2 regions of the Streptomyces sp. NPDC008163 genome follow, and region 1 is predicted to be linked to the other one. Evidence: riboswitches for the same ligand, from Rfam matches in the RefSeq annotation. Region 1 holds a riboswitch; the other holds the start of a gene.
The links. A riboswitch is a leader RNA that binds a small molecule or an ion and turns the genes downstream of it on or off. The one in region 1 is predicted to bind glycine.
Positions count from the first base shown of each region.

Region 2: another riboswitch for glycine. It lies ahead of gcvT (glycine cleavage system aminomethyltransferase GcvT); the one in region 1 lies ahead of gcvP (aminomethyl-transferring glycine dehydrogenase).

Region 1 covers NZ_JBIBHG010000010.1:8,541-11,728, reverse strand. The annotation lists gene gcvP (aminomethyl-transferring glycine dehydrogenase) at 1-920, opposite strand, end outside; glycine riboswitch at 1,114-1,211, opposite strand; gene ACFZAT_RS22115 (PRC-barrel domain-containing protein) at 1,328-1,696, shown strand; gene ACFZAT_RS22110 (DNA polymerase IV) at 1,621-3,087, opposite strand; gene ACFZAT_RS22105 (MerR family transcriptional regulator) at 3,178-3,188, opposite strand, start outside.
Region 2 covers NZ_JBIBHG010000001.1:1,003,610-1,006,797, forward strand. The annotation lists gene gcvH (glycine cleavage system protein GcvH) at 1-265, opposite strand, end outside; gene gcvT (glycine cleavage system aminomethyltransferase GcvT) at 367-1,482, opposite strand; glycine riboswitch at 1,627-1,720, opposite strand; gene ACFZAT_RS04715 (AAA family ATPase) at 1,905-2,588, shown strand; gene ACFZAT_RS04720 (enhanced serine sensitivity protein SseB C-terminal domain-containing protein) at 2,714-3,188, shown strand, end outside.

The sequences.
Region 1 (3,188 bases):
AGGCGGCCGGGCAGGCTGCGGGCGAACTTGTCGCGGACCGCCATGTAGCCGGCGTGCGGGCCGCCGAAGCCCATCGGGACGCCGAAGCGCTGCGTGGTGCCGACGGCGATGTCGGCGCCCAGCTCGCCGGGCGAGGTGAGCAGCGTCAGGGCCAGCAGGTCGGCGGCGACGGTGACGATCGCGCCCAGCTCGTGCGCCCGGTCGATCACGGGCTTGAGGTCCCGGACGGCCCCGGAGGCGCCGGGATACTGGAGGAGCACGCCGAAGACGCCGCGCTCGGCCACCTCGGCCGGGATGCCGTCGCTGAGGTCGGCGACGACGACCTCGACGCCGGTCGGCTCGGCGCGGGTCTCGATGACGGCGACGGTCTGCGGCAGGGTGTCGGCGTCGACCAGGAAGACGCCGTTCTTGACCTTGCCGACGCGCCGGGCGAGCGCCATGGCCTCGGCGGCGGCGGTGCCCTCGTCGAGCAGCGAGGCGCCGGAGGTGGGCAGGCCGGTGAGCTCGGCGACCATCGTCTGGAAGTTCAGAAGGGCTTCGAGGCGGCCCTGCGAGATCTCGGGCTGGTACGGCGTGTAGGCCGTGTACCAGGCGGGGTTCTCCATGACGTTGCGCAGGATGACCGGCGGGGTGAACGTGCCGTAGTAGCCGAGCCCGATCATCGGGGCGAGGACCTGGTTGCGGTCGGCGAGGCCGCGGAGTTCGGCCAGCACCTCGGCCTCGGTCCGGGCCCCCGGCAGGGCCAGCGCCTCGGCGCTCTTGATCACGTCGGGCACGGCGGCCGCGGTCAGCTCGTCCAGCGAGCCGTAACCGACCTGGGCGAGCATCTTCGCCTGCGCCTCGGCGTCGGGGCCGATGTGGCGCTGCTCGAAGGGGATGCCCTGTTCCAGCTGCGTGAGCGGGGTGCGACGGGGGGTCATGGTGGAGGCCTCCTGGTCTGTCACGACCTGCGAGGGGCACCGCGGCGTCGGGTGCCCTGACGGCCTCCCCCTCTGTCATCTCAACCTGAGAGCTTCACCGGCACCACACGGGCGCCGGCTTTCACCGTCGGTGAGGGAGAGGCTCCGTACGGCCCTTCGGCCGCGCGCAACCCGCCCTGCTTTCCAGAGTGACCTCGTCCGTGCGGTACGGGGGCCTGAGAGATTCCGGGGAGGATTTGCTCCTTCGGCGTCCTCCGGATGGGCTCCGGACGACTCTCCCGCACGGGGTCAGCAGCCATGACCAGCCTACCAGCGGGGTACCCGACGAGAATTCTCGAGTGGCCAAGACCACGGAACTGCATTTCTGTAGTCCCTGTGGACCAGCCGCGACCAGTGTGGGAGGGACCGTGCAGACCGACATCGACCCGCGCAGCCTGATCGGCCGCAAGGCCTTCGACCGCAAGGGCACCAAGATCGGGACCGTGGACGAGGTCTACCTCGACGACGCGACCGGGGTTCCCGAGTGGGCGGCCGTGCGCACCGGTCTCTTCAGCCGTGACGCCTTCGTCCCGCTGGAGCCCAGCGAGTTCGTGGACGACACGCTCCATGTCCCCTTCGACCGGGCGCTGATCAAGGACGCGCCCGACTTCGGCGTGGGCCGCCACCTCTCCCCCGAGCAGGAGCTCCAGCTCTACCGGCACTACGGCCTGGACGCGGCGCCCGGCGCACCGGCCCCGGACCGCGACTTCGGCCGGCTGGCGGGCCAGGAGGAGTAGTCCGGCGGGTCCGGGACGAGCGGCAGGGGGTCGGCGGCCCGCAGCGCGGGATCGTCCACGCGGAACGTACGCACCCGGCCGGGTGCCGTGGCCCCCGGTTCCTCGAACCGCACGGTCACCCGCCCGACCCCGCTCCCCTGCACCCACCCGTGTCCGTGGACCTCGTGGCGCACATCGTGCCCGGCCGGCCAGCGGCGCGCCGCGAGCTGCTCCGCCTCTTCCGGCCCCGTCCCGGGCTCCGCGGGTCCCTCACGACCGCCTGAACCGTCCCCCGGCCCCGCGTCGCCGTCCTCCGGCGGGGCCGCCGCCGCACGCTCCCCGGCGGCCTGGGCGAACAGATCCTCCTGCGTGAAGTCGGCGAGTCCCGTGACCCCGACACCCAGCAGCCGCACCCCGCCGGTAGTGTCCACGGCCTCCAGGAGCCGGGCGGCGGCCTCCCTGACGACCGCGGGGTCGTCCGTGGGGCCGCGCAGCGTCTCGGAGCGGGTCAGCGTGGAGAAGTCGTACCGGCGCACCTTCAGCACCACCGTGCGCCCCGAGCGCCCCGCTCCCCGCAGGCGCCGGACGCACCGGTCGGCCAGCCGCTCCACCTCGGTGCGGACCCGGACGCGGTCGTGCAGGTCCACCTCGAAGGTGTCCTCGACGGAGACCGATTTCGCGTCGCGCTCCGCGACCACGGGCCGGTCGTCGAAGCCGGAGGCCATCCGGTGCAGCGCGGCGCCGTGCGCCTTGCCCAGCAGCCGTACCAGCTCCGCCTCGCCCGCCTCGGCGAGGTCGTTCACCGTCGTCATTCCGGCGCGGCGCAGATGGTCCGCCGTGGCGGGGCCGACGCCGGGCAGGGTGCGCACCGGCATGGGCGCGAGGTGGGCCCGCTCGGTGCCGGGCTCGATCAGGTGTATGCCGTCGGGCTTGGCCTCCTCGGAGGCGATCTTGGCGAGCATCTTGGAGCCGGCGAGTCCCACGGATCCGCTCAGTCCGGTGACGGCCTGGATGGCCTCGCGCAGTTCGCGGCCGATCTCCAGGGCGGAGGCGGTGTCGTCGGCGGTGCCGCCCGCTTCGAGGTCCACGAACGCCTCGTCCAGGCTGAGCGGTTCCACCAGCGGCGAGAGCCGGCCGAGCAGCTCCATGACCTGGTCGCTCACCGAGCGGTACAGCGTGAAGCGCGGGACCAGATAGGCGGCGTTCGGCGCGAGCCGCCTGGCCTGCGCCATCGGCATCGCCGAGTGCACCCCGAAGCGCCGTGCCTCGTACGAGGCGGTCGCGACGACCCCGCGCGGCCCGAGCCCGCCCACCACGACGGGTTTGCCGCGCAGGCTCGGCTTCGCCGCCTGCTCCGCGGAGGCGTAGAAGGCATCCATGTCCAGATGCAGGATGGTGGGCGCGGCTCTCACACCAGCCGATGCTGCCCTACGGCACTGACAATCGCCGCCCCGTCAGGCCCGGGCGCCCGCGATTCCCGCCCCGGGCGCCCTCCGGACGGCTCAGACGGCCC
Region 2 (3,188 bases), on a different contig from region 1:
ACGGGTCGTCCACGACGGCCTGGTTGGACTCCGTGATCTCACCGGTCACCGGGGAGTACAGGTCGCTGACCGACTTGGTCGACTCCAGCTCGCCGCAGGTCTCGCCCGCGGTCACCGCGTCACCGACCTCGGGGAGCTGCGCGTAGACGACGTCACCGAGCGCGTTGGCCGCGTGCTCGGTGATGCCGACCGTGGCCACACCGTCCTCGGCGGGCGACAGCCACTCGTGCTCCTTGCTGTACCGCAGCTGCTGGGGGTTGCTCATGGTCTGAATTCTCCTGTACGCGGGGAGTGCGGATGAACGATGGTCTTACGGTGTGAGACGGGACCGCGTCACGTATGCGGCACCGGCCGGGTCCTACGGTTCTACTTCTTGCGCTTGTAGAAGGGGAGCGCCACGACCTCGTACGGCTCGTGGCTGCCTCGGATCTCCACCGCGACTCCGGCGGTGCCCGGCTCGGCGTGCGCCGCGTCGACGTACGCCATGGCGACCGGCTTCCCCAGCGTGGGGGAGGGGGCCCCGGAGGTGACCTCGCCGATGACCCGGCCGTCCGCGACGACCGGGAAGCCGGCGCGCGGCACCCGGCGGCCCTCGGCGAGCAGGCCGACGAGCTTGCGCGGCGGGGCGGTCGCGGCGCGCTCCGCGGCGGCCTCCAGCGCCTTGCGGCCGACGAAGTCGCCGTCCTTCTCGAACTTCACGACCCGGCCGAGCCCGGCGTCGAACGGGGTCAGCGAGGTCGTGAGCTCGTGCCCGTACAGCGGCATGCCCGCCTCCAGGCGCAGCGTGTCACGGCAGGACAGGCCGCACGGGATCAGGCCGTGCGCGGCGCCCGCGTCGGTGAGCGCCTGCCACAGCTGCTCGGCGTGGCCGGGCGCGACGAACAGCTCGAAGCCGTCCTCGCCGGTGTAGCCGGTACGGGCGATCAGCGCGGGCACCCCGGCGACCACCCCGGGCAGCCCGGCGTAGTACTTCAGGCCGTCCAGATCGGCGTCGGTCACGGCCGCGAGGATCGCCGGGGACTCGGGACCCTGGACGGCGAGCAGCGCGTAGGCGTCGCGGTCGTCGCGGACCTCGGCGTCGAAGCCGGCGGCGCGCTCGGTCAGCGTGTCCAGGACGAGCTGGGCGTTGCCGGCGTTGGCGACGACCATGTACTCCGTGTCCTGGAGGCGGTAGACGATCAGGTCGTCCAGGATGCCGCCGTCCTCGGCGCAGATCATCGTGTAGCGGGCCCGGCCGGTGGAGACCGTGCCGATGTTGCCGACCAGCGCGTAGTTCAGCAGGTCCACGGCCTGCGGGCCGGTGACCGTGATCTCGCCCATGTGGGACAGGTCGAAGAGGCCCGCCTTCGTGCGGACGGCGTTGTGCTCGTCGCGCTCGCTGGCGTAGCGCAGCGGCATGTCCCAGCCCGCGAAGTCGGTCATGGTGGCGCCCAGCGAACGATGCAGCGCATCGAGGGCAGTGAGACGAGGGGTGCTGCTCATGAAACGGGCTCCCAGGGCATGACGACGGTGAGGACGATCCCTCCCCATCTGTCATCGGAACCTGAGAGGTTCGCCGAGAGACCCCACCGGGGTTCGGCTTGCACCTTGGGTGGAGCCGCCGGGCGGCTCGCTTTTCAGATCTGCCTCATCCACGCGGTACGGGGCCTGAGAGATTCAAGGGAGGATCTTGCTCCTTCGGCGCCCGGCACGGTGACCGGGACTCTCCCGCGCGGATTCAAGCGGCCTGTATGCAGTTGGCGGGGTCATCATCGCACGCATTCCGGGGGAGTGGGGCGCCGGGACCGGTGGAGCCCGTCACGCTTCCGCGGCGGGTCGGACGGTTGCCTCGCATTACCTTTTCTTTACACTTCAGGGGTAGGTATCGGTCCTGCACGCGTCGGCCGTACGGCCAGGGGGAGGCGATGACGTTGCGCTACGCCACGACCGCGGGAACCACGAGCACCACGCTGCCCGCGCAGTCCGGCTCACCGCCCCGGCAGGCGGTGGGCACCCATCCGCCCGTCGTCCGCGACCTGCGCGGCCGGTCCGGGCGCGGCCCGCGCGCCCTCCGCTTCGCCGCCGGGGACGTGGTGGTGGTCTCCGGGCTCCCCGGCAGCGGCAAGTCGACGCTGATCTCCCGCACCGCACCGGCGCACGCGGTCGACTCCCAGGACACCCGCGACCGCTGGGCCCGCCGGCTGCCCGGCTTACTCCCGTACGTCCTCTACCGCCCGCTCGTCCGCCTCGCCCACTACTGGGGGCTGCGGCGGGTGCTGCGCTCCGGCGCCTCGGCCGTCGTCCACGACTGCGGTACGCAGAGCTGGGTCCGCACCCTGCTCGCCCGCCATGCCCGGCGCCGGGGCACCGGCCTGCATCTGGTCCTGCTCGACGTCTCCGCCCGGACCGCGCGCGAGGGGCAGCGCGAGCGCGGCCGGGGCGTCTCCGCGTACGCCTTCGCCCGGCACCGCAGAGCCGTGCGGCGGCTGCTGCGCGACACCGAGGCCGGACTGCTGCCGCACGGCTGCGCCTCGGCGGTGCTGCTCGACCGCGAGGCGGCCGGGGCCCTTACCCGCATCACGTTCGCAGACGCACAGACCGACGGCTGAAAACGGACCGTCCAACGGCTGGACGGTAGCCGGGAACGAGTGTTTTCCGGGCGGCCCCGGGGAGCGACGGAGGACCACCGAGGCCGTACCCTCTTGCTGCACGGCAACGGGGCGAGAGGGAAGCAGTGGACATTCCGGCACAGACCGGGAGCCTGCCGCAGGGCGGCTGGCCGGCCAATGAACTCGAAGAGGTGCTGGGCGCCTCGCTCGGCACGCCGGAGGCGGGCGGCCGCCTGCTGGAGGTGCTCGGCCGCAGCCACGTCTGGGTCCCCCTTCCCAACGGCGGCGGGCCCGCCGCCGGTGAGCTGGACCTGCCGGCGATGGAGATCGACGGCGCCGCCTACGTCCCCGTCTACAGCTCCGAGCACCAGTTCCTCAGCTGCGTCGGGGCGCAGATGTCCTTCACCATCGCCCCGGCCGCCGAGTTCGCCCGCGGACTGCCCCCGCAGCTGGGCATCGCCGTCAACCCGGGCGGCGCGGTCGGCCTGCCGCTGCCCCCGCCCGCCGTCGCCGAACTGTGCCGGGCCGGGCGCACCCCGCTCGACGGCCCGGCGACCGGGGGCCGGGTCCGGCTGTACGAGCCGGACTGGAAGGAGGAGC